DNA from 2 places in the Massilia sp. P1_C10 genome. Region 2 is predicted to be linked to the other one. Evidence: predicted binding sites of a transcription regulator. Region 2 holds the regulator's gene; the other holds the start of a gene.
What was found. Region 2 encodes LexA, which represses DNA repair genes until DNA is damaged. Its sites were predicted from a motif close to ACTGTATNNNNATACAGT; they were not measured.

Region 1: AC1D02_RS19485 (DNA topoisomerase IV subunit B) is a predicted target of LexA. The motif match lies at 8,697-8,714, and genes of this name have one in related genera.

Annotation. Positions count from the first base shown of each region.
Region 1 covers NZ_JBFUAC010000010.1:81,084-95,557, forward strand. The annotation lists gene AC1D02_RS19460 (IgA Peptidase M64) at 1-1,220, shown strand, start outside; gene AC1D02_RS19465 (hypothetical protein) at 1,471-1,959, shown strand; gene AC1D02_RS19470 (SDR family NAD(P)-dependent oxidoreductase) at 2,052-2,810, opposite strand; gene AC1D02_RS19475 (acyltransferase family protein) at 2,926-4,038, shown strand; gene parC (DNA topoisomerase IV subunit A) at 4,049-6,445, opposite strand; gene AC1D02_RS19485 (DNA topoisomerase IV subunit B) at 6,625-8,622, opposite strand; partial or broken gene AC1D02_RS19490 (response regulator) at 9,215-9,667, shown strand; gene AC1D02_RS19495 (gamma-glutamyl-gamma-aminobutyrate hydrolase family protein) at 9,568-10,740, shown strand; gene AC1D02_RS19500 (YbdK family carboxylate-amine ligase) at 10,780-11,895, opposite strand; gene AC1D02_RS19505 (cation:proton antiporter) at 11,885-13,075, opposite strand; gene AC1D02_RS19510 (vWA domain-containing protein) at 13,256-14,425, opposite strand; gene AC1D02_RS19515 (GNAT family N-acetyltransferase) at 14,419-14,474, opposite strand, start outside.
Region 2 covers NZ_JBFUAC010000002.1:549,236-563,709, forward strand. The annotation lists gene AC1D02_RS06825 (DUF47 domain-containing protein) at 1-331, opposite strand, end outside; gene AC1D02_RS06830 (replicative DNA helicase) at 399-1,784, opposite strand; gene rplI (50S ribosomal protein L9) at 1,929-2,381, opposite strand; gene rpsR (30S ribosomal protein S18) at 2,408-2,698, opposite strand; gene priB (primosomal replication protein N) at 2,730-3,023, opposite strand; gene rpsF (30S ribosomal protein S6) at 3,054-3,452, opposite strand; gene AC1D02_RS06855 (DUF29 domain-containing protein) at 3,571-4,059, opposite strand; gene lexA (transcriptional repressor LexA) at 4,357-4,995, shown strand; gene AC1D02_RS06865 (sel1 repeat family protein) at 4,999-5,763, opposite strand; gene AC1D02_RS06870 (cystathionine gamma-synthase family protein) at 5,786-7,027, opposite strand; gene purF (amidophosphoribosyltransferase) at 7,042-8,562, opposite strand; gene AC1D02_RS06880 (CvpA family protein) at 8,605-9,093, opposite strand; gene AC1D02_RS06885 (SPOR domain-containing protein) at 9,114-9,944, opposite strand; gene folC (bifunctional tetrahydrofolate synthase/dihydrofolate synthase) at 10,041-11,339, opposite strand; gene accD (acetyl-CoA carboxylase, carboxyltransferase subunit beta) at 11,407-12,279, opposite strand; gene AC1D02_RS06900 (DUF2277 domain-containing protein) at 12,453-12,728, opposite strand; gene trpA (tryptophan synthase subunit alpha) at 12,877-13,677, opposite strand; gene trpB (tryptophan synthase subunit beta) at 13,723-14,474, opposite strand, start outside.

The sequences.
Region 1 (14,474 bases), on a different contig from region 2:
ATCGCGGCAACAACAAGGTCGAAGTGGTCGACGCCAAGACCGGCGACCTGCTGTACTCGCGCGGCTTCTCGACCATCTTCGGCGAATGGCGCACCACCGACGAGGCGAACAAGACCACCCGCGGCTTCCACGAATCGGTGCGCTTCCCTGCGCAGGGCAAGCCGGTGCGCGTGCGCATCCTCAAGCGCGATGAGCGCAACGAGTTCTCCGTCGTATGGAGCACCGAGGTCGATGCGGCCGCGCCCGACGTGGTGCGCAAGCAGGCGCCGGCGCCGGCGCAGCCGATCCCGATCCGGGTCAGCGGTCCGTCGCCGCAGAAGGTCGACCTGCTGGTGCTGGGCGACGGCTACACCGCGGCCGACATGAAGAAGTTCGAAGCCGACGCGCGCCGCCTGGCCGACCACCTGTTCAAGGTGTCGCCTTTCCGCGAGCGCGCCAACGACTTCAACGTCTGGGCGATGGCGGTGCCGACGCCGGAATCGGGCGTGACGCGGCCGTCGACCGGCGTGCATCACGCGTCCGCGCTGGGCACGCGCTACGATATCTTCGGCAGCGAACGCTATGTGCTCACGCTGGACAACCGCGCGCTGCGCGACATCGCCCAGTACGCGCCGTACGAGTTCATTGAAATCCTGGTCAACAACGACACCTACGGCGGCGGCGGCATCTTCGGCCAGTTCAGCACCGCGGCGGCGAGCAACGACTGGGCCAACTACCTGTTCGTGCACGAATTCGGCCACCACTTCGCCGGCCTGGCCGACGAGTACTACACTTCCCCGGTGGCTTATCAGTCGAGCAACGCGCGGATGGAACCGTGGGAGCCGAATGCGACCGCGCTGCGCGACGCGGCGAAGCTGAAGTGGAAGAAGTTCGTCAAGGCCGGCACGCCGCTGCCGACGCCGTGGCCGAAAGCCGAGTACGAGCAGTTTTCGCGCGCCTACCAGGCCCGCAGGGCCGCCCTGCGCAAGGAGAATCGCCCGGAGTCCGAAATGAGCGCGTTGTTCAAAGAAGACCTGGAGCACACCAAGGCGCTGTTCTCGAAGGCGCCGCACCAGCACCAGGTCGGCGCGTTCGAGGGCGCCAATTACGAGGCCAAAGGTTTCTTCCGGCCTGAGATGCAATGCATCATGTTCGACCGAAGTGAAACTTTCTGTAACGTATGCCAGGATGCAATCAGCACGATTATCGACCTCTACGCCCGGGGGCCGGGGCGAAAGTGACGACTTCAGCGGTAATTGGATTGGAAGACTGTGTCAACCGGCGCATCACGCGGACCGTTGAGGGCGTAACAGCGGGCATTATCTATGTACGGTAGCGTACAGACGCTGTTGTTATAACGTCATATTCTGTCATTGTTCCTGAACGAAAGTTTTGGACGAGAAATGAAAGAAGACGCCGGACTGACGCTTGCGAAGGCTTGGCCCACAACGTCCCAGATGCTCCCCCACTTATCACTAAAGGAATTTCACCATGAATAAAGTACTCGCTGCCCTGATCGCCGGTCTGTTCGCTGCTTCGGTGTACGCCCAGGCTCCTGCTACCGCACCGGCCGCTACTCCTGCCGTGGTCAAGGCGGATGCCAAGGCCGACAAGAAAATCGTGAAGGCCCAGGCTGAAGAAGCCAAGGATGTCGCGAAGGCTGACGAAAAAGCCCAGAAGGCCGCCGTCAAAGCTGAAGCCAAGAAGGCCAAAGCCAAAGCCAAGGCAGCCAAAAAGCACGCTGACGTCAATGCCGATGTCGCCAAAGCCGATCCGGAAGACAAGATGAAAGCTGCCGCCAAGGCCGACGAGAAGCATGTCGAAGCCGACGTGAAGGCGACGAAGACCATGGCCAAAGCCGACGCAAAAGCCGAGAAGGCAGCTGTCGAAGCGAAGAAGGAAAAGACCATCGCCCACGCCAAGTCGACCGAAAAGAAAGCTGAAGCCGTGTCGGACGTGAAGAAAGCAGAAGCCAAGTAATTTCGGCTCGCAGTAAAAGCAAGAGGGACAGCGCGAGCTGTCCTTTTTTTTTTGCGCTCGGTGTCAGGTCCGGCGGAGCTTACCCCAACCGCTCAGACAAACATCCCGCCCGACGCCTCGATGCGCTGCGCATTGATCCAGCCGCTGTTCTCGCTGAGCAGGCTGGCGATCGCCCCGCCGATATCGTCCGGCAGTCCGACCCGTCCCAGCGCCGTCTGCGATGCGACGAACTCGTTGATCTGCGCATTGTCGCGCACCGCGCCGCCGCCGAAATCGGTTTCGATGGCGCCCGGCGCGATCGCGTTGACGGCGATGCCGCGCGCGCCCAGTTCCTTCGCCATGTACTTGGTCAGCACCTCGATCGCGCCCTTCATCGACGCGTAGGCCGCGTAGCCGGGCAGCGCGAAGCGGGTCAGCCCGGTCGACACGTTGACGATGCGGCCGCCGTCGGCGATCAGCGGCAGCAGTTGCTGGGTCAGGAAGAACACGCCCTTGAAGTGAATGTTGAACAGCTGGTCGAACTGCGCCTCGGTGGTCTCGGCGAACGACGCGTGGATGCCGATGCCGGCGTTATTGACCAGGAAGTCGAAGCGCTCGCGCTGCCACTTTGCCGACAGCAGCTCGCGCACCTGCGCGGCAAACGCGGCGAACGAGCCGACGTCCCCTGTGTCGAGCCGGAGTGCCGCGGCACGCGCGCCGGCGGCCTCGATCCCGGCCACGACCGCATGGGCGGCCGCTTCGTCGCTGTGATACGTGAGGATGACGTCGACGCCTTGCTGCGCCAGCTTCAGGGCGGCGCTCTTGCCGAGGCCGCGGCTGCCGCCGGTGATGATTGCGAGTTTGTTTGCCATGATCCATTTCCCCTTCGGTTGAGTGCGATGAAAATCAGTGTATTGGGGAAGTGACGCCAGACAAAGATGCGATTCGCGATTACACTGTTCGCCTTTTGAGAATAATGGCTGCGAAATGAACCAGGCTCAGAATATCCGATTGCCCGGCCTGGACTTGCTGCGCGCGTTGGCAATCGTCTGGGTGATGCTGTATCACCTTGCCAGCTACGGCGTCACGATGCCGGCTATCGTGGATCGTGGCTGGATGGGCGTGGACCTGTTCTTCGTCCTGAGCGGATACCTGATCGGCTGGCAGCTGTTAAAGCCATTCACGCATGGGGAGCAGCCATCGTGGTCACGGTTCTTTCAGCGCCGCGCGTGGCGCGTGCTGCCGGCTTACTTCACCGTGCTCGGCCTGTACCTGGCCGTGCCCGGCGTGCGCGAGGGTGGCGCGATGGCGCCGCTATGGCAGTTCCTGACCTTTTCGACGAACCTGTTCCCGGATTACTTCCGCCACCGTACCTATTCGCATGCGTGGTCGCTGTGCGTTGAAGAGCATTTCTATCTGTTGCTGCCTGCCGCAGTCTGGTTACTGGCCCGCAGGCCGGATGCACGGATGGTGGTGCTGACGGCCGCTGCGATCCTCATAGGCGGAATGGCGCTGCGCGGCTGGCTGTGGCAGCACGAGGTGGCGCCGTACCTCAACGTCCACGGCGGCGAACAAAATTTCGTGCTGCGCTACGTCGAAACGATCTACAACCCCACCTATACGCGCCTCGATGGGCTGCTGGCCGGCGTCATGCTGGCGCTAATGCGGGTATTCAGGCCGGTGTGGTGGGCGAAGGCACTGGAGTATGGATGGGCCTTCCTGGCAATCGGCGTGGCGGGCATGGCCGCGGCCATGCACATCGAACCCGCCAGCCTGGCCGGCGTGGTGTTCGAATTTCCGCTGCTGTCGGCCAGCATTGCGTGCGTGGTCGTCGGCGCGGCGAGCCCGCGTACGTGGCTGGGCCGTTTCGCCATCCCCGGTGCGCGCTTAATTGCCGCGCTTTCTTTCAGCTTGTACCTGACGCACAAGCAGGTCTATTACTGGCTGCATGGCGTGGCGGGCGAAGTAGTGGAGAGATCGGACCTGGTCGCGTTCGCCGCGTATAACGGCGCGGCGCTGGCGATTGCGGCGTTGTTGTATGCCGCGGTGGAGCGGCCCGGATTGAGGATGCGCGAGCGGGCTCAGGTCCTGCGGACCTGAGCCCCGAACATCAGGCGTCGGAGTCGGTGGTGCGCATCGCCAGCGAGATCGCCTTGACCTTCTGCACCAGCGGCTTGCCTTTGAGCGCGCGCTTGCCGAAGTGCGGCTCGAGCCCGGACGCGAACAGCTCCACCACGCGCGGCTTCGACCCCGCCCAGGTGCCGACGACGTTGACGCCCTTCTGCGTGATCGGCTGGACCGCCAGCAGCTTCTCTTTCGGCTCGAGGTGCATCAGGATCACGCCCTTGCCGCCATTGGTGAGCACCTTCATCTCGTCCATGCCGAACACCAGCACGCGGCCCTTCTCGGACAGGCAGGCGATCGCGCCGGCTTTTTCCGCGACCACGCGCGGCTGCAGCAGCACTGCGCCGTCCAACGTGAAGAACGACTTGCCGCCCTTGAGCCGGCTGACCATGTCGCCCGCTTTCGAGACGAAGCCGTAACCGGCCGACGAAGCGAGCACCAGTTGCGTGCTCGCGCTGCCCGCGAAGTAATGCAGGATGCGGGCGCCGCCCGACAGGTCCACCAGCGTGGTGATCGGCACGCCGTCGCCGCGCGCTCCCGGCAGCGCCGCCACCGGCACCGAGTACACCTTGCCGTTGTCGCCGAAGGCGAGCAGGGTATCGATGGTGCGGCATTCGAACGCGCCGTACATCGCATCGCCCGCCTTGAAGGTGAACTGGGCGGCGTCGTGGCCGATGCCGGTACGCGCGCGCACCCAGCCTTTTTCGGAGACGATCACGGTGACCGGCTCGTCGATGACCTTCTGCTCTGCCACTGCCTTCTGCGCTTCCTCGATCACGGTGCGGCGCTTGTCGCCGAACTGCTTGGCGTCGGCCTCGATCTCGCGGATGATCACGCGCTTCATGGTCGACGGATTGTCGAGGATGTCCTGCAGCGTGGCTTTTTCCTTGCGCAGTTCGGCCAGCTCCTGCTGGATCTTTATGGTTTCCAGGCGCGCCAGCTGGCGCAGGCGGATCTCGAGGATGTCCTCGGCCTGGCGGTCGGACAGGCGGAACTCGGCGATCAGCGCCGCTTTCGGCTCGTCCGAATTGCGGATGATGTGGATCACCTTGTCGATGTTCAGCAGGACCGCCTCGCGGCCTTCCAGGATGTGGATGCGGTCGTCGACTTTCGACATGCGGTACTCGGTGCGGCGCCGCACCGTCACGAAGCGGAACTCGATCCACTCCTGGATGATGTCGGTCAGGCCCTTCTGGCGCGGGCGGCCGTCGCCGCCGATCATCACCAGGTTGATCGAGTTGGACGACTCGAGCGAGGTGTGCGCCAGCAGCATCAGCATGAACTCGCCCTGGTCCTGGTTCTTCGACTTCGGCTCGAACACCAGGCGCACCGGCGCCTCGCGGCCCGATTCGTCGCGGATCGTGTCGAGCGAGCCGAGGATGGTCTGCTTGAGCGTGGTCTGCTCCGGCGACAGCGCCTTCTTGCCCAGCTTGATCTTCGGGTTGGTCAGTTCTTCGATCTCTTCGAGCACCTTCTGCGACGACACGCCCGGCGGCAGCTCGGTGACGACAGCCTGCCACTGGCCGCGCGCCAGCTCTTCGATCTTCCAGCGCGCGCGCACCTTCATGCTGCCGCGGCCGGTCGCGTACATCTCGGCGATCTGCGACGCCGGCGTGATGATCTGGCCGCCGCCGGGGAAGTCCGGGCCGGGGATGATCGCCATCAGCTCGGCGTGGGTGAGCTTCGGATTGCGGATCATGGCAACGGCGGCCTGCGCCACTTCGCTCAGGTTGTGCGACGGGATCTCGGTGGCCAGGCCGACCGCGATGCCCGAGGCGCCGTTCAGCAGGACCATCGGCAGGCGCGCCGGCAGCGTCTTCGGCTCGGTGGTCGAGCCATCGTAGTTCGGCTGGAAGTCGACCGTGCCCTGGTCGATTTCATCCATCAGGATGCGCGCGATCGGCGTCAGGCGCGCCTCGGTGTAGCGCATCGCCGCGGCGCCGTCGCCGTCGCGCGAGCCGAAGTTGCCCTGGCCGTCGATCAGCGGATAGCGCAGCGAGAAGTCCTGGGCCATGCGCACCAGCGCGTCGTAGACCGACTGGTCGCCGTGCGGGTGCAGTTTGCCGAGCACGTCGCCGACCACGGCGGCCGACTTGCGCGGCTTGGCGGTCGGGCCGAGACCCAGCTCGTTCATCGCAAACAGGATGCGGCGCTGGACCGGCTTCTGGCCGTCGCACACGTCGGGCAGCGCGCGGCCCTTGACCACCGAGACGGCGTAGTCGAGGTAGGCGCGCTCGGCGAAGGTCGACAGCGTCAGCGACTCGCCGTCGTCTTCCGGCGGCGGTGGCGGCGGTGGCGGCGGATCGTTCGGCGGCGGCGGAGGGGGAGCGGCGTCCTCGGGGACCGGTTGGGGAGCGTCGAAAAGAGTGGCTTGATTAGACATAGTTATTTCAATTCAATTCGGTAATTCAGAAACCCGGGTCAGACCCCATTTTTATTCGGTCACGCCCCACTTTCAGGCGCCCGGCTTGGCTTTCGCAGCCGCAGAAACCGGGTCAGACCCCATTCTTATTTTGGCAAAGTAAATTCGGCCAATTAAAAAACGGGTCTGACCCCGCGGTTTTAGATGTCGGCTTCGGTCTCGTTGCCGTGCTCTTCGATCCAGGCGCGGCGGGCGGCGGCTTCGCCTTTACCCATCAGCATGTTGAAGCGCGCCGACGAATCGGCCTGGCTGAAATAGCCCAGCGTGACCGGCAGCAGCCGGCGCGTGTCCGGGTTCATCGTGGTTTCCCACAGCTGCTCGGCGTTCATCTCGCCCAGGCCCTTGAAGCGCGAGATGCCCCAGGCGCCTTCCTTGACGCCGTCCTTGCGCAGCTTGTCCTCGATCGCCACCAGCTCGCCGGCGTCGAGCGCGTACAGCTTCTGGATCGGCTTCTTGCCGCGCGCCGGCGCGTCGACGCGGAACAGCGGCGGCCGCGCGATGCAGATGTGGCCATGCGCGAACAGCGCCGGGAAGTGCTTGAAGAAGAGGGTGAGCAGCAGCACCTGGATGTGCGAGCCGTCGACGTCCGCATCGGACAGGATGCAGATTTTCCCGTAGCGCAGGCCCGACAGGTCCGGCGTGTCGCCGTAGCTGTGCGGGTCGACGCCGATCGCCACCGCGATGTCGTGAATTTCGTTGTTGGCGAACAGGCGGTCGCGGTCGGTCTCCCACGAGTTGAGCACCTTGCCGCGCAGCGGCAGGATGGCCTGGAATTCCTTGTCGCGGCCCATCTTGGCCGACCCGCCCGCCGAGTCGCCCTCGACCAGGAAGATCTCGTTGCGCGAAATGTCCGACGATTCGCAGTCGGTCAGCTTGCCCGGCAAAACCGCCACGCCGGACGACTTCTTCTTCTCCACCTTTTGCAGCGAGCGCAGGCGCGACTGGGCCTGCTTGATCACCAGCTCGGCCAGCTTCTTGCCGTATTCGACGTGGTGGTTCAGCCATACTTCGAGCGGCGGCTTGGAGAAGGTCGACACCAGGCGCACCGCGTCGCGCGAATTCAGGCGTTCCTTGATCTGGCCCTGGAACTGCGGATCCAGCACTTTGGCCGACAGCACGAACGAGACGCGCGCGAACACGTCTTCGGGCAGCAGCTTGACGCCCTTCGGCAGCAGCGAGTGCATCTCGACGAAGTTCTTCACCGCGCCATACAGGCCGTCGCGCAGGCCCGACTCGTGGGTGCCGCCGTTCGGGGTCGGGATCAGGTTGACGTAGGACTCGCGCACCACGGCGCCTTCCTCGGTCCACGCGACAACCCACGCCGCGCCTTCGCCCTCGGCGAAACCGTCGTCGGCGCCGTTCGAGTACTGCGCGCCTTCGAACACCGGGATCAGCGTCTCGCCGTTGGAGGTCTGGGCCAGCATTTCGTTCAGATAGCCGCGCAGGCCTTCATCGTATTTCCAGCTCTGGACGTCGCCCGTCCTGGCGTTGGTCAGCGTGACCGTCACGCCCGGCAGCAGCACCGCCTTGGAGCGCAGCAGGCGCTGCAGCTCGACCTTCGAGATCTCAGGCGAGTCGAAATACTTCGGATCCGGCCAGGCGGTCACGCGCGTGCCGCTCTTCTTGCCGTCGCGCGGGGCAGGGCGCGAGGTAAGCGGCTCGATCACGTCGCCATTGGCGAACACCAGGTGGTGCAGGCCGTTGCCGTCCGGTTCCTTGCGCCACACCGTGATCTCGAGGCGGGTCGACAGCGCATTCGTCACCGAGACGCCGACGCCGTGCAGGCCGCCCGAGAATGCATAGGCGCCGCCCGAGCCTTTGTCGAACTTGCCGCCGGCGTGCAGGCGCGTGAAGACGATCTCCACCGTCGGCACGCCTTCCTCGGGATGCAGGCCGACCGGGATGCCGCGTCCGTCGTCCTCGACCGTGATCGAGCCGTCCGTGTTGACCGTCACCGCGATGTGATTGCAGTGGCCGCCGAGCGCTTCGTCGGAGGCGTTGTCGATCACCTCCTGGATGATGTGCAGGGGATTTTCGGTCCGGGTGTACATGCCCGGACGCTGTTTGACGGGCTCGAGTCCCTTGAGGACCCGGATCGAGGCTTCGCTATAGTCGGATGCTGGTTTTTTGGTTGCCATACGTGGTCAAACTAATAATTTGAATTGGGAAATGCCTGGGCATTCTATCGTGTCTGCCGCAAAGGGGGAGAAGAACTGGATAAAAACACAGTCTTTTCCGGCGGTATTCTACGCAATTGTCGACCGTGTTTACAATTGACCGCCACGAAATCGAGAAAATAGTTAGCATCGCGTTGCAAAGCTTGATGTAGAACGACCTTGTACCAGAGTGATTGTGCTTGCCAGTCGGCGCAATTGTGACTAGATTCAAAGCGAGGCAGCGCCAAAAGGGCCGCTGGCCCGCCCTTTGCGTGCCAACATGCATTCTTCTAAATTTCCGTTCGCAGTGCGCCTGATCGGTTTCGAGGCGCCAGAATTCGCTGAGGTCTGCGCGGCGCTGGCACAGGCGCCGCCGGCCGGGCCGTCGTATTTCTGCCTGCTCGAGGATAGCCTGCAGGAGCCCGATCTCTACATCGTCAACGGCGATCACCTCCCGGCACTGGCCGCCCTGTCCGGCGCCAACCCCACTGAGATCACCCCCGCCCTGATCATCGGCGCCACCGCTCCCGCCTTTCCCTTCCCCCAGTTGCCGCGTCCGGTCGACCCGACCCGCATGCACCACCTGCTGGCCGGCCTGGTGCACAAGCGCGCGCAGGCGCTGGCGCAGCTGACCGCGCGCGGCCTGTCGCCGGTGGTGATCGAGCGGCGCCGCAAGCCGCGCCTGGACATCGACCTGACCGATCCGGTCCAGCACGAGCAGAAGCGCAAGGAGCCGCCGTCGGGCGCCATCCTGATCGTCGACAAGGGCGGCGCCTTCCGCGACCACGTGGCCAAGGTGTTCGGGCCGCGCCGCTGGCCGGTCGAGTGGACCGACAGCGCCGGCGCCGCGGTGAGGCTGTGCGACGAGACGGCGGTGTCGGTCCTGATGATCAACACCTCGACGCCGCAAGTGGACCCGTACCGGCTGTGCGCCGACGTCAAGGGCTTGCCGGCGGCCGAGCGCACCGCGGTGGTCTTCCTGGTCGGACGCAGCTTCGCCTACGACGCGCCGCGCGCGCGCGCGGTCGGCGTGCGCGGGCTGCTCGACAAGCCGGTGGCCGACCGCCACCTGTACTCGGCGATCAAGAAGCTGATGTCGCTGCCGTAAGCAAGATGGGGTCGGCTCCGCCGGACCTGACCCCGCTTTTTCATGCGAGGACGATGACCGATCCTGATCAAGCGCCGGGCCGTTCGCCGGACCGCCGCGAGCCGGGCGACTTGCCGCGCTGGCAGCGCCGCGGCGACACGCCGCTGGCGCTGGCCGGGCGCGTGCTGTCGTCGCGCTTTCGCGCGCTGCGCGACCGCTTCAGCCGCGGCTTCATGCGGCGCACCCTGCGCATCGGCGTGTCGGCGCGGATCTTTCATCCCGAGCCCGGCGCCACCGGCCTGCGCTCGAAAAACCTGCAATACCTCGAAGAGTCGATCGCCCGGTGGGTGATGTCGCGCGACGTGCTGGTGTTCATGGTCCCAACGGTAAACACCAGCGGGCTCCTCCACCCCAGCAACATCACCCTGCGCCACTACGCGCGCCACCTCGACGGGCTGGTGCTGCAGGGCGGGGCGGACGTGTCGCCGCAGACGTATTCGGAAACGGCCACGCGGCCCGAGTGGAGCGGCGACCGCGCGCGCGACATCTACGAGCTCGAGCTGCTGCATGAATTCGTCGGCGCCGGCAAGCCGGTGCTGGGGATATGCCGCGGCTGCCAGCTGATCAACGTGGCCTTCGGCGGCACCTTGTACCAGGATGTGGTCTCCGATTTCCCGGACGGGATGGCGCACGTGAACGACGAGTACGACGCGCACAAGCATGCGATCGTGTTCGCGCCAGGGTCGACCTTGGGGCGGCTGTTCCCGGACCAGAAGCGGCCGGTGGTCAATTCGATCCACCACCAGGCGGTCAAGGACCTGGGGCGCGACATCGCGATCGAGGCAATGTCGGATCCGGACGGCGTGATCGAAGCGATCCGCTACCAGCGCGCCGACTTCGTCATGGGGCTGCAGTGGCATCCCGAGTTCCACCGCGCCGGCGGACGCGAGCTGCTCGACTGCACGCCGATCCTCGACGAGTTCCTGCGCGCCGCGCGCGAGACGCGCTTTTGAAGTTGGGGCCAGGTCCAGCGGACCTCACCCCATCTCGGATCAGCCGCGGAAAATGCGGATCGCCTCGTCGACCATTCCTTCGCAGCCGCCGTGCACCTCATACTGCTGCCGCAGGAACGACGCATCGCCGCCGGTCTCCGCCACTTCGCGCAGGTGCGCCAGCGCCGCAGAGCCGCCCAGCGCCTCCGCATGCGGCGCCATCGCCGCCAGCGTCTGCAAAATATCCTCGCGCAGCCCCACCGTCCGGTAGGTCTTTGGATGCGTGACCGCGCCATCGAGCCCGAAACGGCAGGCCTGGAAGCGGTTGTAGTTGTAGACCAGGTAGTCGTCCTCGCACGGCGCCGCTTCGCGCCGCTCCAGCAGGTGCCGGCACAGCGCCTGCAAGTAGCCCGCCAGCGCGGCGGCCCGTTCCACCGTCAGCGGCGTGTCGCACACCCTCAGCTCGATGGTGCCGTATTCGGGCTTCGGCCGGATGTCCCAGTAAAAGTCCTTCATGCTCTTGACGATGCCGGTCGCTTCCATCTTGGCGTAGTAGCCGCTGCCGAAGTCGTCCCAGCTGAGCGTGAACGGCGCGCGCCCGCTCATCGGAAACGCGAACACGGAATTCAGACGCGCCGAATCGAACAGCGTGTCGCGCCCCTGCACGAACGGCGACGACGCCGACAGCGCGATGAAATGCGGCACATAGCGCGACAGCGAATGCAGCAGGAACAGCGCATCGTCGCCCGAGGTGCAGCCGATGTGCACGTGCTGGCCGAAGATGGTGAACTGCTTGGCCAGGTAGCCGTACAGCACCGACAGCTCCTGGAAGCGCTGCTTGGGATAGATTTTCTGCTCGGACCAGTGCTGGAATGGGTGGGTGCCGCCGCCGCCGATGCCGATATTGAGCTTGTCGGCCGCCGCGACCAGCGTGTCGCGGATCGCCCGCAGTTCGGCCAGCAGCGGCGCGTGGTGAGTCTGCACGCTCGAATTAATTTCGATCATGCTCTCGGTGATCTCCGGTGTGACGTTGCCGGGGAAGGGCTTCTGCGCCAGCAGGTGCAGCAGGTCGGGGCTGGCCGGCGTCAGGTCGAAGTCCGACCGGCTGGTCAACTGCAGCTCAAGTTCGACGCCGAAGGTCAGCGCATTCGATTTGGCAAACGGTTCAAGCGCCATGCTGGCCCTCCGGGGTTTCGCGCGCCCATACCAGGGCGCGCTGCAGGATGACGGGCGCGCCCAGTTCCAGCAGCAGGCTCACCGCCGCCATCGCCTGCGCGGCCGCCGGCAGCGCGACGCCGTTCACGCGCGCGTGTTCGAGCACGAGGATGATGAAGATCGACAGCGGCGCCAGTCCCAGCCCGGTCAGCGCGCCCTTGCGCCACGAGATGCCGGACAGCGGCGAGAACAGCGCGACGCCGGCTGTCTTGGTCACCAGGCGCACCGCCACCATCGCCAGCGAGGGCACCAGGCCGGCGCTGACGATGCGCCAGTCGAGCAGGGACGCGGCGTACACGTACAGCAGCACGGTGAGCAGGTCGCCCAGCGCGCCGAAGCTGCGCTGGGCCTGGCCGTAGGCGACGCGGCGGTGGCGCGCGGTCAGGCCGAAGGCGAGGGCGGCGACCACCGGCGACAGGTGGAAGGTGTAGGTGACGGAGACCAGCAGGATCACCGACAGCGCGAAGGCGACGGTGGTGTCCTGCGCCAGGTTGCCCAGCGCGCGCAGCAGCGCGGAGACTGCCACGCCGGCGAAGGCGCCAGCCAGGCCGGACACCACCAGCGAGCGGAAGCTGATCCACGCGGCCTCGCCGAGGTCTTCCGTGCTGCGGAACATCCAGTAGCCGACCACCAGGTTGAAGGCGAAGACGGCCAGCACGCAGTTCACCGCGGCCAGGTGCATCACCCGCTCGGTGACCTGGCCGGAGGCGCGCTGCTCGTTGACGACGCGGACCACCGTCGCCGGCGAGGTGGCCATCGACAGGGCGGCGAGCATCAGCGCGGTGGTCGGCTCGGTGCCGAAGGCGAGGGCGATCCAGCGCACGCCGATGAAGGTGGCGCCGGCTTCGACGAGGCTGGCCACGCCGAGCCACGGATTGGCGCGAAACCAGCGCAGGTTGATGCGGTAGCCCAGTTCGAACAGCATCAGGCCGAAGGCGATATCGGCCGCCACCAGCGCGGCGCCGCCGTTGGGCACCGGCAGGATGCCGATCTGGCCGCTGGCCAGCGCGAAGCCGACCAGGCCGTAGAAGGTGACGCGCGGCAGGCCGGTGAAGCGCTGGCCGAATTCGCCGGCCAGCCAGGCCAATGCGATGGCCACTGGCCAGGCCAAGCTGGTCAGGATCGACAGCAGGTCGGGCATGGGGTGTCCTGTGCGGGTCGGTGATGGCCGATTTTACAAGACGAGGCAGGGCGGACGCGGCACGTTTCCACAACGATAACGTATCGAATGTCGTACCAGCGAAGGCTGGTACCCATGCTGAACATGATGCGCCAATTCGCCGGCTCAACATGGGCACCAGCCTTCGCTGGTGCGGCGGGCTTATTTGCTCAGCAAGCGCATGCCGCTTTCCAAACCGGCGATCGTGAGCGGGAACATGCGGTTGTTCATGATCTGCTTGATCACCGAGATCGACTGGCGGTACTGCCACACGCCTTCCGGCTCCGGATTGAGCCAGATGAACTTGGGGAAGGCGTTGCAGAAGCGCGCCAGCCATTCGGCGCCCGCTTCCTCGTTGTTGTACTCGACCGACCCGCCCGGCGCCAGCACCTCGTACGGGCTCATGGTCGCGTCGCCGACGAAGATCAGCTTGGTGTCCGGCGGGTACTTGCGCAGGATGTCCCAGGTCGGGAAGCGCTCGGCGTTGCGGCGCCGGTTGTTCTTCCACAGGTAGTCGTAGACGCAGTTGTGGAAGTAGAAGAACTCCATGTTCTTGAATTCGGTCCTGGCCGCCGAGAACAGCTCCTCGGTGCGCTCGATGTGGTCGTCCATGCTGCCACCCACGTCGAGAAGCATCAGCACCTTGATCTTGTTCTTGCGCTCGGGCTGCATCTTGATGTCGAGCCAGCCAGCGTTGCTGGCGGTGGCGCGAATCGTCGCGTCCAGCGCCAGTTCTTCTTCGGCGCCTTCGCGCGCGAACTTGCGCAGCCGGCGCAGGGCGACCTTGATGTTGCGCGTGCCCAGTTCGCGCTCGGCGTCGTAATCCTTGTAGGCGCGCTGCTCCCACACCTTGACCGCGGTCCGGTTGCCGCCGGCGCCGCCGATGCGGATGCCTTCCGGGTTGGTGCCGCCATTGCCGAACGGCGAAGTGCCGCCGGTGCCGATCCACTTGCTGCCGCCCTGGTGGCGCTCCTTCTGCTCCTTGAGCAGCTCATTCAGGCGGTCCATCAGCTTGTCGTAGCCGAATTTCTCCAGCGCGGCCTTCTGCTCGGGCGTCAGCTCGCGCTCCATGCGCTTGAGCAGCCAGTCGAGCGGGATCGCGCTGCCCGCCTCGAAGGCGCCGCTGACGCCCTTGAAGTACTGGGCGAACGCGCGGTCGAACTTGTCGAAGTGTGCCTCGTCCTTGACCAGCGCAATGCGCGCCAGGTAGTAGAAGTCGTCCATCGACTGGCCGGCCAGGTTCTTTTCCATCGCTTCGAGCAAGGTCAGGAATTCCTTGATCGTGACCGGGATCCTGGCGTCCTTCAACGTGAAGAAGAAATCGATCAGCATGATGAGCCGTGCTTCTGCAGCCGGTAGGCCAGCTGCTCGCGCACTTCGG
Region 2 (14,474 bases):
CTTCCGGCGTGACGGCCTTCAGGTCGTACAGCGATACGGTCTGCGCAGCGTCTTCCATCAGGTCGAGGATGTCGTCCATGCGTGTGATCAGCTGGTGGATGTCGTCGCGGTCGATCGGCGTGATGAAGGTCTTGTGCAGCATGTCGACCGTGGCGTAAGTGATCTTGTCGGCCTGCTTCTCGATGCCTTCGATGGCGTGGCAGCGGTTTTCCAGGTCGTCGAAATTGGTCATCAGGCCGACCATTTCGTGGGCGCCCTTGACGCACAGTGCGGCGTGCTGGTTAAACAGGTCAAAGAATTTGCCCTCGGTGGGCATCAAGCGTCCAAACATATTATTCTCCGTTAGGGGTGCTGCAAGTGCTGAAGGCGTCCACGCGGCGTGGCCGCCTTCGGATTGGTTAGTCGCCCTGGTACAGTGCCAGGCCGCCGCTGTAGTTGCCGAACTTGGTGTACTGGCCGATCCAGGTCAGGCGCACCGCGCCGATCGGACCGTTACGCTGCTTGCCGATGATGATCTCCGCGGTGCCCTTGTCGGGCGAGTCCGGGTTGTAGACCTCGTCGCGGTACAGGAAGATGATGACGTCGGCGTCCTGCTCGATAGCGCCCGACTCGCGCAAGTCGGACATGATCGGGCGCTTGTTGGGGCGCTGCTCGAGCGAGCGGTTCAGCTGCGACAGCGCGATCACCGGGCAATGCAGTTCCTTGGCCAGGCCCTTCAGGCCGCGCGAGATTTCGGAAATCTCGGAAGCGCGGTTGTCGCCCGGCTGGTTACCCGTCATCAGCTGCAGGTAGTCGACGATGATCAGTCCCAGCTTGCCGCACTGGCGCGACAGGCGGCGCGAGCGCGCGCGCAGTTCGATCGAATTGAGCGCCGGCGTCTCATCGATGTAGAGCTGGGCGTCGTTCATTTTCTGGATCGCGTGGGTCAGGCGCGGCCAGTCCTCGTCGAGCAGGCGGCCGGTGCGCAGGCGATGCTGGTCAAGCTGGCCGACCGAACCGAGCATACGCATGGCCAGCTGGGCGCCGCCCATCTCCATCGAGAACACGGCCACCGGCAGGCCGGCGTCGATCGCGACGTTCTCGCCGATGTTGACCGAGAACGCGGTCTTGCCCATCGACGGACGGCCGGCGACGATCACCAGGTCGCCCGGCTGCAGGCCCGAAGTCATGCGGTCGAGGTCGATGAAGCCGGTCGGCACGCCGGTGATTTCGCTCTGGTTGTCGCGCGAGTACAGCTCGTCGATGCGCTCGACCACCTGGGTGAGCAGCGGCTGGACCGCGACCCAGCCCTGCTGGCCGCGCGAGCCGGCTTCGGCGATGGCGAAAATCTTCGACTCGGCCTCGTCGAGCATCTGCTTGACTTCCTTGCCCTGCGGGTTGAACGCGTTGCCGGAGATTTCGTCGGCCGTCGTGATCAGCTTGCGCAGGATGCCGCGGTCGCGCACGATCTCGGCATAGCGGCGGATGTTGGCCGCCGACGGCGTGTTCTGCGCCATCGCGTTGAGGTATTGCAGGCCGCCCACTTCCTCGGCCTTGCCGAGATTGTTGAGCGCTTCGAACACGGTGATCACGTCGGCCGGCTTGGCCGCGTTGATCAGCTTGACGAGCTGCTCGAAGATGATGCGGTGGTCGTAGCGGTAAAAGTCTTCCGCATGCATGAAGTCGGCGATGCGGTCCCACGCGGCGTTGTCGCGCAACAGGCCGCCGATGACGGACTGTTCCGCCTCGATCGAGTGCGGGGGGATGCGGAGGGCGTCGACTTGCGGATCGGAGGGGGCATTCATGGCGCGAATTATACCCGCTCCGGGTCGCCCACTAGCAATAATTGGTGAGAAAAAAGTGCCGTGCAGGGACGTAAAAAAAGCCGGGATAACCCGGCTTTATGGTGTCATCGCGCGGGCGCATGGCCCGCGCTCCGATCGTGCTGCTTAGGCTGCTTCGCCAACGACGGACACGGTGATTTCCACCACGACGTCGGTGTGCAGAGCGACGGCGACTGGATGCTCGCCGGCGGTCTTGAGCGGGCCGGTCGGCATGCGCACATTGGCCTTCTCGACCGCGAAACCCTGCTTCGACAGCGCTTCAGCGATGTCGAAGTTGGTCACGGAACCGAACAGACGGCCATCGACGCCCGCTTTTTGAGCGATGGTGATGGTCATGCCGGACAGTTTCTCGCCCTGGGCTTGCGACGCTGCCAGTTTGGCGGCGGCGGCTTTTTCCAGTTCGGCGCGCTTGACTTCAAATTCGGCGACCGCCGAAGCGGTGGCGCGGCGGGCCATCTTTTGCGGGATCAGGAAGTTACGAGCGTAACCGTCTTTGACTTTGACGACGTCGCCGAGGTTGCCGACGTTAACGACTTTTTCTAACAGGATGATTTGCATATTTTTCTCCAGGTTCTCTGCAGCGATTAAGCGTGGTGCAGGTCGGTGTATGGCAGCAGCGCGAGGTAGCGTGCGCGCTTGATGGCGGTGTCAACCTGGCGCTGGTAGTGCGCCTTGGTGCCGGTCAGGCGTGCTGGCATGATCTTGCCGTTTTCCTGGACGAAGTCCTTCAGGGTGTCGACGTCTTTGTAGTCGACCTGCTCCACGTTTGCTGCGGTGAAGCGGCAGAATTTCTTACGCTTGAACAGTGGGTTCTGTTGTTTGCGCTTTTCTTTAAGCTTGAGCTTGTTCTTGTCGAATTTTTTACCGAATGCCATTTGAGGCTCCTGTATCTAAAAAGTACCCCGCTTAGGCGGCGGCACTGAAATCAATGATGTGAAACACCAGCGCTTTGCTGTTGCGATTCTTTTTGGCCAGAAATCCCGTGAACTGGTGGACTGCGCCCAACTCGGCCCGTGCAAACCGTCCTGAAATTTCACCCGCGGCGAGCGCGGTAATTTCAAACTCGGTCAACCTGGCTACCCCTGCTTCCACCTGCTGCGAACTATGCGTCAGGGTGGCGGACACGATCGGCACGCCGGCCGGGGTATAGCGCAATACGTCGCGCTCCGAAATCGATGCTACAAACTGAAGTTGATTCACTTCACCAGCTTAAGGTTCCAGCCCAAACAATCAGGCAGCGGCGGCGGGTGCTGGAGCAGCGGCGGCAGCCGGCGCTTCCGTGCGGTGGCTCTTGGCTGCGTCTTCACGTTGTACCGACTTCATCATCGGCGACGGCGCGGTTTCAGCCTTCTTCATCTTAACGGTGAGGTGACGCAGCACGGCATCATTGAATTTGAATGCGGTCTCGAGTTCCACCAGGGTCTCGTTGTCGCACTCGATGTTCATGCAGATGTAGTGTGCCTTAGGCAGCTTCTGGATCGAGTAAGCCATCTGACGACGGCCCCAGTCTTCGACGCGATGAATGTTACCGCCGCGCGCGGTGACGCTGGCCTTGTAACGTTCGATCATCGCCGGGACTTGCTCGCTTTGGTCCGGGTGGACGATAAAAACGATTTCATAATGACGCATGCATAACTCCTTAGGGACGTTTAAAACAAAAGCCCACCTCGGCGTCAAGACGAGTGTGGGAAGGGAAAGCCGGCAATTATAGCGCGGAAGCGGCGGCGCTGGCAATGGGTTTGTGGCGTCAGGGCGCGGGCGGAGCGGATCCAGCCGCGCTGCCAGGCACGAAACCGGCGTCGCGCAGCTGGGCCAGGGTATACGGATTAGCGGCAGGGAAGGCGGAAGGCGCAAGGCCGGTCTCGATGGCCGCAAGCTGAACGGCGTGCGGATACGCCTCTTCCGCAACCTCTGCCAGTGCAGGCACGAGGCTGGGACTATCTTTCAGCTTTCTTTCGATCCGCCGACGTTGTTCGTACAGCGTGCGCAACCAGCTCTTTGACATGCGTTCGGGCGGGAATTCGCACTTCAGCAAGTGCATCAGCAACACCTCGAGGCGACTTTCCAGCGCCCTGCGCTCATGTTTCACGATGGACTCAAGTTCCTCGATCAGGTTTTCCAGGTCCAGCTCGGTGAAGCGGCGCTGGCGCAACAATGCGATCTGATGCTCGAACCACAGCACCATATCCGCTTCATAGTCGGCGCTATCCTGCCTGTCCGTTTTGAGTTCCAACATGGTGAACCTCCTATTGAGTCACGTTAGCACTCGCTTATCGACTCGTCCAGCGAACCCGGCAACATGCACCAATCGGGGTCAGACCTCCGGAAGCATCGAACTCCGCCGGCAAACAGTGACGTGAATATCGGGTTTCGCTCTTGGCTTGATCGGGAAAATTGCTCAATTTGGGTGGAAAACTGCGGTTTTTCGAATTTTCGGAGCGCTGACACCGGTTTTTTGTGAAGTTTCCCTTGCGCTGGACGAAATACTGTACAAAAATACAGTCTGTTCATACAACCAGCACCCGCACACCCAATGATCAAGCTCACAGCACGGCAAGAACAGATCCTTAACCTGATTCGGGATGCAATCGAGAACACGGGCTTTCCGCCGACCCGCGCCGAAATCGCCACCGAACTGGGCTTCAAGTCGGCCAACGCCGCCGAGGAGCACCTGCAGGCATTGGCGCGCAAGGGCGTCATCGAAATCTCGCCCGGCACCTCGCGCGGCATCCGGCTGGTCGGCGCCGGCATCCCGGAATCGATGCCGATGCCGCCGCCGACGCTGATGATGTCGCTGCCGCTGGTCGGCCGCGTCGCCGCCGGCTCGCCGATCCTGGCGCTCGAGCATGTCGAGGCCACCTACAGCGTCGACCCGGCGATGTTTTCGTCGAAACCGGACTTCCTACTGAAGGTGCGCGGCCTGTCGATGCGCGACGCCGGCATCATGGACGGCGACCTGCTGGCCGTGAAGAAGATCGACAGCGCGAAGAATGGCCAGATCGTGGTCGCGCGCATCGGCGACGACGTCACCGTCAAGCGCTACCGCAAGACCGGCGCGCTGATTGAATTGTTGCCGGAGAACCCGGACTTCAAGGTGATCAAGGTCGATCCCTCAGTCGACGACTTCGCCCTCGAAGGACTCGCCGTCGGCCTGATGCGGACCTGGCACTAAGCCTTATTTGCTGACCGGTACGTAGTTGTTCTTGCGCGCCTCGAGCTCGGCGGCACGGCCGCCGCTGTCCGAGGACTTGACCAGTTCGTTGTGCTCCTTGACCCAGGCCTCGGTCGCGCCGCGCCAGGCGGCGTAGTCGGCCAGCGTCAGCTTTGCGCCGATCGAGGCGTCGGCCACGATACGCTGCCGCGCCTCTTCCAGGCGCGCCCTCGCCGCTTCCGTCTCCTGCTGGTTGAATAACTTGAACAGGTCGTCGGGCACCACCGACTCCAGCGTGGCGTGCGCGTTCATGTTAGCCACGAAGCCGTTATAGCAATCCTGCCAGATTTCGACCTTGTCGGCGACCCGCTTGATGTCGTCGTTGCCCTTCGAGATCGCGGGAATGCGCGGTGCGGCGCAGCTGAACTTGCCCGATTTGAGGTCGGCGCCGTCGTACTTCGTCACCCAGTAGTCGATCTCGGCGCGCCGCGCCGTCCGCTGCCGCATCACTTCGAGCGCCGCCACGGCGACCTTGTCGCCCTTCGCCGCCGCCTTGGTGAACCACAACTGCGCCTTGGCGTCGTCGATCGCGCCCGCCTCGCCGTACCAGTACATCTCGGCCAGGTGGCGCTGGGCTTCAGCATTGCCGCCATTGGCCAGTTTGGTGTAGGCCTGCAATGCCTGGGGGTAAGCCTTTTTCTGGAACTGGGCGTTCGCGTCGGCGAGTTCGTCGGCGCTGGCGCCCAGGGCAGCGAAGGAAAGGCTCAGGCAGAGTACAAATTTCTTCATCGGGTCCAGTCTTTCGAAAGTGTCAGGCGTCCAGCGCGCCCTTGAAATCGGCCAGCAGGTCCGCCGTATCCTCGATGCCGACCGACACGCGGATCAGCGATTCGGCGATGCCCATGCTGGCGCGGCGCTGGGCCCCCATCTCGAAGAAGATGGTGTGCGCCACCGGGATCACCAGGGTGCGGGTGTCGCCCAGGTTGCTGGCCGGGATGCCGATGTTCAGCCGGTTCAGGTAGTCGAAGCAATCGATGCCGTCCGCCAGCTCGAAGCTGAACAGCGAGCCGTAGGAGCGGAACAGCGCGCCGGCCAGGTCGTGCTGCGGATGCGAGACCAGGCCCGGATAGTGCACCGCCGCCACGCGCGGGTCGGCTTCGAGCATGCGCGCCAGCGCCATCGCGTTGGCGCAGCTGCGCTCCATGCGCAGCGCCAGCGTCTCGGCGCCGACCGCGATGTGGTGCGCCGCTTCCGGCCCGAGCGAGGCGCCGAAGTCGCGCAGGCCCTTGGCGCGCAGCTGCGCCATGCCCCACTGGGCCGGCGGATTGCGCTTGTAGTTGTCGGCGATATTGGGGTAGTTGTTCCAGTCGTATTCGCCGGTGTCGGTCAGGCTGCCGCCCAGCGCGATGCCGTGGCCGCCGATCGACTTGGTCAGCGAGTTGACCACCAGGCCGGCGCCGACCGCCTTGGGGCGGAACAGCCAGGGCGTGGTCATGGTGTTGTCGACCACGAACAGGATGCCGCGCGCGCGGCACAGCGCGCCGATGCGGGCCAGGTCGGCGACCTGGGTGCGCGGGTTGGCGATGGTCTCGGCGAACACCAGCCGCGTGTTCGCGTTCAGCGCCGCTTCGACGTTGGCGACATCGGTGGCGTCGACGAAATCGACCGCCACGCCCTGCCCCGCCACTGTCTGCCACAGGCTGTTGGTGTTACCGAACAGGAAGGACGACGACACCACGTGGTCGCCGGCGCGCAGCAGGCCCTGGAAGATGGCGCCGATCGCGCCCATGCCGGTCGCGAAGCACAAGGTCGCGACGCCGTCTTCCATGCGCGTGACCTTGTCTTCCAGCGCGGCCACCGTCGGATTGCCCTGGCGGCCGTAGCGAAAGCCCGGCTCCTTGCCCTGGAATACCGACGCCAGCTGGCGCGCGTCGGTGTAGCCGAACGCGACCGAGGTGTGCACCGGCTTGTGCAGCGAGCCCTGCTCGATCGGCTTGCGCCGGTCGTTGTGCAGGACCGTGGTGGTGAAGCCGAAGGTCTTCTTCTCGCTCATGGTGTGCCGCGCCCTTATTCCGCCGTCACCGGTTTCAGGTGCAACTGGGTCGTGACCGCGTCTTCCAGCGGTGCGTTCTTGGGATTGTGGCGCGCGAATTCGAGCCGGTCCAGGTAAGCCTGGGAAATGTCGCCGGTCACGTAGATGCCGTCGAAGCACGATGCCTCGAAATTGGTCAGCGCCGGGTTGACGTCCGAGATCGAGCGCTTGAGCGCGTCGACGTCCTGGTACACCAGCTTGTCGGCGGTGATCTCGCGGCAGATTTCCTCGTTGCTGCGGCCGTAGGCGATCAGCTCGCCGCGGGTCGGCATGTCGATGCCGTACACGTTGGGGAACAGCACCGGCGGCGCGGCCGAGGCGAAGATGACGTTTTTGGCGCCGGCTTCGCGCGCCATCTGGACGATCTCGCGGCTGGTCGTGCCGCGCACGATCGAGTCGTCCACCAGCAGCACGTTCTTGCCCTTGAATTCGGAGGCGATCGCGTTGAGCTTCTGGCGCACCGACTTGCTGCGCATCGCCTGGCCTGGCATCAGGAAGGTGCGGCCGATGTAGCGGTTCTTGATGAAGCCTTCGCGGTACTCGATGCCGAGCTTGAGCGCCAGCTGGATCGCGGCCGGGCGCGACGAATCGGGAATCGGCATGACGACGTCGATCTCGCCCGACGAGAATTCCTTGCGGATCTTCTCGGCCAGGTGCTCGCCCATCTTCAGGCGCGTGGCGTAGACCGAGGCGCCGTCGAGGATCGAGTCGGGGCGGGCCAGGTAGACGTATTCGAAGGCGCACGGGTTGAGCGACGGATTGTCGGCGCACTGGCGCTGGTGCAGCACGCCGTCGTTGTCGATGAACACCGCCTCGCCCGGCGCGATGTCGCGCAGGAAGCGGAAGCCGATGCCTTCGAGCGCCACCGATTCGCTGGCGACCATGTATTCGACGCCGTCATCCGTTTCGTTGACGCCCAGGCACAGCGGACGGATGCCGAAGGGATCGCGGAACGCCAGCAGGCCGTGGCCGGCGATCTGCGCCACCACGGCGTAGGCGCCGCGCACCCGGCGGTGCACCATCGCCACGCCCTTGAACACGGCGTCGGGATCGAGCGTGTAGCCGGTGGCGGCTTCCTGGATCTCGTGCGCCAGGACGTTGAGCAATACTTCGGAATCGGAATCGGTGTTGATGTGGCGGCGGTCGTTCTTGAACAGCGCCTGCTTCAGCTCTTCCTGGTTGGTCAGGTTGCCGTTGTGCGCCAGCGTGATGCCGAACGGTGCGTTGACGTAGAACGGCTGCGCTTCTTCCTCGCTCGACGAACCTGCGGTCGGATAGCGGCAGTGGCCGATACCCGAATTGCCCTGCAGCGAACGCATGTTGCGGGTGCGGAAGACGTCGCGCACCAGCCCATTGGCCTTGTGCATGGAGAACATGCTGCTGTGATTGGTTGCGATGCCCGCCGCATCCTGGCCGCGGTGCTGCAGCAGCAGCAAGGCGTCATACAGGACTTGATTGACGGGTTGATGGGAGACGACGCCGACGATGCCACACATGGTGCACTCCTAAAGCCTGGACAGCAAAAATTGAAAATCGTTCTAAAAATGCACGTGCTGCGTCAGCGCAGCCGGCAAGAAAGGTTTGACGGTGCGCGCCCCGGTTTCCGCCATCGGCGCGAGCAGCGCGTTCTTCCAGAAATCCTGTTGCGGGATCGAGGTCATCCCGCACAATATGACGCCGAACAGCACGATTACAATGCCGCGCGCCAGGCCGAACAGCCCGCCCAGGCCGCGGTCGGCGAGCGAGAGGCCGCTGGCCTTGATCACCGCCTCGGCCGCCATGCTGAGCAGGCCCATCAGGATGCGCACGCCGAGGAACAGGGCCACGAAGGCCACCATCAGGCGCACCGCCTCGCCGGGAATCATCGCCGGCAGCATCGGGGCCAGCGTGGCGCCGTACATGTTGGCGACGACGAAGGCCACCACCCAGCTCAGCAGCGACAGGATCTCCTTGACCAGGCCGCGCATGGTGCTGATCACGACCGAGGCCAGCAGCACGAACAATACCAAATAATCGAAAATCGTCACGCCGGGGTCGCCTGCCTTCGCTATTTGCCGTCAGGCTTGACCATGCTGCCCGACAAGCCAACTTTGTCCAGCTTTGCGCGCATCTTGTCGGCTTCCTCGCGCGAGAACGGGCCGACCTTGACCTGGATCCGCTCACCCGAGGACGTCGCCACCTTGTGGGTGAAGGAGCGGATGCCGGCCTCCTTGAGCTTGTCCTGCAGTTCGGCGACCTTGTCGGCCGAACCGAGCGCGGCGACCTGCACCACAAATTTTTCCGGCGCCTTCGGCTTGTCGGCAGCCTTGCCTTCGAGGATGGCCAGCGCGCGCGCAGCGTCTTCCGGCGACTGCGCCGGCTTGGCGGCGACTTTCTCGACCTTTTCTTCGGCCTTCGGCTTTGCCGCCGGCTTCGCTTCCGCCGGCTTGACCTCGGCCTTCGCGGCCGGCTTCGGATCTTCCTTCTTCGGCGCGGGCGCGGCTTCCGGCTTCGGCTCGGCGGCGCGGGTGTCCAGCGCCACGGTCTTGATCTCGGTCGGGGCCGGCTTAGCCGGCTCGACGAACTGCTCGCGCTTGTCGAGGGTGTCGGCGGGAGCGACCGGCGGTGGCGCGGCCGGCATCGGCAGCGGCGGCGCCTTGTCGCGCGCCGGGATCTGGATCGCGATGTCGTTCGCCAGCGGCTTCGGCTCGGAGTCGAGCAGCATCGGCAGGCCGACGGCGACGGCCAGCGCCAGCGCGATCGCCCCTACCAGGCGGCGGCGCGCGCGTTTCTTTTCTGGGAGGACCGGATCGTCTTCGCTGCGGGTCCGGCTGCGTCCGCGCGGCGCGGCCGGTTCGCCGGCGCTCGAGGCGCGCTTGGAACGGGCTTTGGCGGCCACCGGATCTGAGTCGCGGGAATAATAACCACTGTCGTCGCCAGTGGTGTCTTGCTTGTTTTTATTGAGAAATGAGAACAAGCCCATGCGATATATTTTTCAGTGTGAGGAGGATTTTCGGGCTGCCATCACGCCGGCAACCGTATAGAACGAACCAAAGACCACAATTCTATCATTCTCCCCCGCACGGCTCATTGCATTCGCAAAAGCTTTTGCCGGATCGGCGAACGCGGTCACCGAGCGCTCGCCCGGTTTGCCGTCTTCCGGCGCCAGGCCGTCGATGATCGCGATGAGTTCGTCCATGTGCGCCGAGCGCGGCGACGGCAGTTCGGCGATGCACCAGTGGTCGACGTACTGGGCCATCGGGGCGATCACCCCGGCGATGTCCTTGTCCTGCATGACGCCGAACACGGCGTAGGTGTACGGGTGAAAGCCCATGTTGCCGAGGTTCTGGGCCAGCGCCGAGGCGGCGTGCGGATTGTGCGCGACGTCGAGGATCACGGTCGGGCGGCCAGGCAGCACCTGGAAGCGTCCCGGCAGTTCGACCACCACCAGGCCGGTGCGCACTTCCTGGGCGCCGACCGGCAGTTCGAGCTTGAGCACCTCGAGCGCGGCCAGCGCGGCCGAGGCGTTGAGCAGCTGGTTGGCGCCGCGCAGGCTCGGGTAGGCCAGCGAGTTGCGGCGCTGGCTGCGGCCGCCGTAGTTCCACTGCTGCTTGTCGCCGGAATAATTGAAATCGCGGCCGAGCAGCCACAGGTCGGCGCCGATCGCCTCGGCGTGCGCCACCAGCGATGCGGGCGGCACCGGGTCGCTGCAGATCGCCGCCTTGCCGGGACGGAAGATGCCGGCTTTTTCGAAGCCGATCTGCTCGCGCGTGGTGCCGAGGAAGTCGGTGTGGTCGATGTCGACGCTGGTGACGATGGCCACGTCGGCGTCGATCACGTTGACCGCGTCGAGGCGCCCGCCCAGGCCGACTTCGAGGATCGCCACGTCGAGCTTGCTGGCGGCGAGCAGGTGCATGATGGCCAGCGTGGTGAATTCGAAGTACGTCAGGTCGGTCGCGCCGCGCTTGGCTTCGACGGCGTTGAAGGCGTCGATCAGCTGCTGGTCGGTGGCCAGCTCGCCGCCGATGCGCGCGCGCTCGTTGAAGTCGAGGAAGTGCGGCTTGATGTACAGGCCCACCTTGTAGCCGGCGCGCAGCAGGATCGATTCGAGCATGGCGCAGGTCGAGCCCTTGCCGTTGGTGCCGGCCACCATGATGACCGGGCAGTCGAAATGCAGGCCCATCGCCTCTTTCACCGCGCGCACGCGGTCGAGGCCCATGTTGATGTGAACTTCGGCGTGGCGCGACTCGAGCAGGGCCAGCCAGTCGGGCAATGTGGTCGGGAGCGTGGGCATGGGATCGACTTCAGGTGAAACGGGCGCCCGCAAGCTCGGCCTGCGGGCGCCCATGGAACGGCGGGTGTTACGCGACGGCTTCGGCGGCCTGGTCTTGCAGCAGCGCCATCAGGCGGGCGATTTCTTCGCGCATCTTGCGGCGGTCGACGATCATGTCGACGGCGCCCTTGGTGACCAGGAACTCGGCGCGCTGGAAACCTTCCGGCAGCTTTTCGCGCACGGTGTTTTCGATCACGCGAGGGCCGGCGAAGCCGATCAGTGCTTTCGGCTCGGCGATCACAACGTCGCCCATGAAGGCGAACGACGCGGACACGCCACCCATGGTCGGGTCGGTCAGCACGCTGATGAACGGCAGCTTCTTCTCCGACAGTTTGGTCAACATCGCGGTGGTCTTGGCCATTTGCATCAGCGACAGCAGGCCTTCCTGCATGCGCGCGCCGCCGGTGGCGGTGATGCAGATGAATGGCACCTTCTGCTCGAGCGCGACCTGGGCGCCGCGCACGAAGCGCTCGCCGACGACCGAGCCCATCGAGCCGCCCATGAATTCGAATTCGAAGCAGGCCACGACCACCGGCAGGCTCATGATGGCGCCGCCCATGACGATCAGCGCATCGGTCTCGCCGGTCGCGTCCATCGCCGCTTTGAGGCGGTCGGGGTATTTCTTGGAATCCTTGAACTTCAGCGTATCGACCGGCAGCGTTTCCTGGCCGATATCGTAGCGGCCGCCTTCGTCGAGCAGGCTGTCGAGCCGTGAACGGGCGCGGATGCGCATGTGGTGGCTGCATTTTGGACAAACGTGCAGGTTCGATTCCAGGTCGGTGCGGTACAGCACGGCTTCGCACGATGGGCACTTGACCCACAGTCCTTCCGGCATGGTCTTGCGGGAAGCGGCGTCCGAGCGCTGGATCCGGGGGGGCAGCAGTTTTTCCAACCAACTCATACATTCTCCTTCTGCGGCTATTCTTCAGTTGCGGTAGTTTAGCCGCTGAAGGCCGCCTTGTCGAACATTGCGCCAAAACCTGATTGTTTTGGCATGGTTGCAGGAATGGCAGTAATCGCGCCAGCATAGCACCGGACGCGCGAGCGCGGCGTGCGATTGCCGTGCGGCCAGGCCTATTCGCGCGGCTGGAACCGCACCGCATTGCGGGCTCGGGCGCGCAGGATTTCGACTTCGCGGTCGCGCGGCTCGGCGTTGGTGACGAGCGCGCCGATCAGCGCGGCCGCAGCGGTAGTGACCTCCTCGATCGCCTTGTCGAACGCGGCCTGGTTCGCTTGCGACGGTTTGCTGAAGCCGCTCAACTTGCGGACGAACTGCACCGAGGCGGCGCGGATTTCGTCTTCGGTGGCGGGCGGCTCGAAGTTAAACAACGTCTTGATATTTCTGCACATAGTTTGCTCCTGCGGCGGGGTCTGGCCCTCCGGACCTGACCCATTTTGTCATCAAACGTTCGTTCCCCCTGGGATCCGCGGCGCCGACAACCCCGGGGTCAGGTCCGGTGGACCTGACCCCCAACCCTTGGTCGGCGCCGCGTGAAGCTTAAGCCTCGTCCAGCGCGCTGCGGATGCCGGCCACGAATGCCTGCACCGCCGCCACCGCGCCCTCCTTCGGCGTGTTCTCCAGCTCCTGGATGATGCGGCTGCCGATCACCACGGCGTCGGCCACGCTCGCCACCGCCTTCGCGGTCGCGCCGTCGCGGATGCCGAAGCCGACGCCGATCGGCAGCTTGACGTGCTCGCGAATCGCCGCCACCCGGCGCGCCACGTCGGCCGTGTCGATCGTGCCGGCGCCCGTCACGCCCTTGAGCGACACGTAGTAACTGAAGCCGCTGCCGACCCGCGCCACTTGCGCGATGCGCTCCGGCGTCGACGTCGGCGCCAGCAGGAAGATGAGGTCAAGACCGGCCGCACGCATCGCCGCGGCAAACTCTTCGCACTCCTCGGGCGGATAGTCGACGACGATGGCGCCGTCCGCGCCCGCGTCCTTCGCCGCCGCGATGAAGGCATTCGGGCCGATGCGCTCGATCGGATTGGCATACCCCATCAGCACCACCGGCGTGGTCTGGTTGGTCTTGCGGAACTCGCGCACGAAGTTGAAGACGTCGGGCAGGCCGATGCCGAACTTGAGCGCGCGCTCGCAGGCGCGCTGGATCACCGGCCCCTCGGCCATCGGATCGGAAAACGGCACCCCGAGTTCGAGCACGTCGGCGCCGCCCGCGACCAGCGCGTGCATCAGCGGCACCGTCAGTTCGGGCCCCGGGTCGCCGGCGGTGATGAAGGTCACGAGGCCGGTCTTGTTGTGCGCTTTGAGCGCGGAAAATGTAGCTTCGATTCTGGACATTGTTGTTCTCTCGTAGTGGATGGATGAAGGCGATTCAGCAATCGGTCAGCTGAAGTCGAGCCCCATCCTCTCGGCCACGGTGTGCATGTCCTTGTCGCCGCGGCCCGACAGGTTGACCAGGATGATCTGGTCCTTCGGCAGCGTGGCGGCCAGCTTGGTGGCGTACGCGATCGCGTGCGACGATTCGAGCGCCGGGATGATGCCTTCGATGCGGCAGGTGTCGTGGAACGCGGCGATCGCTTCGTCGTCGGTGATCGACACGTACTGCGCGCGCCCCAGGTCCTTTAGCCAGGCGTGCTCCGGACCCACGCCGGGATAATCGAGGCCGGCCGACACCGAATGCGTCTCGATGATCTGGCCGTTCGCGTCCTGCAGCAGGTAGGTGCGGTTGCCGTGCAGGACGCCCGCGAATCCGGCGGACAGCGACGCCGCGTGCTTGCCCGACTCGATGCCCTCGCCCGCCGCTTCGACGCCGATCAGCTTGACGTTTTTCTCGTCGATGTAGGGATAGAAGATGCCCATCGCGTTCGAGCCGCCGCCAATACAGGCCAGCACGTAATCGGGCTGGCGCCCCGTCATCTCGGGCATCTGCACCAGGCACTCTTCGCCGATCACCGACTGGAAGTCGCGCACCATCATCGGATACGGGTGCGGACCGGCCACGGTGCCGATAATGTAAAAGGTGTTTTCGATGTTGGTAACCCAGTCGCGCATCGCTTCGTTGAGCGCGTCCTTGAGCGTCTTCGAGCCCGATTCGACCGGCACCACGGTGGCGCCCAGGAGCTTCATGCGGTACA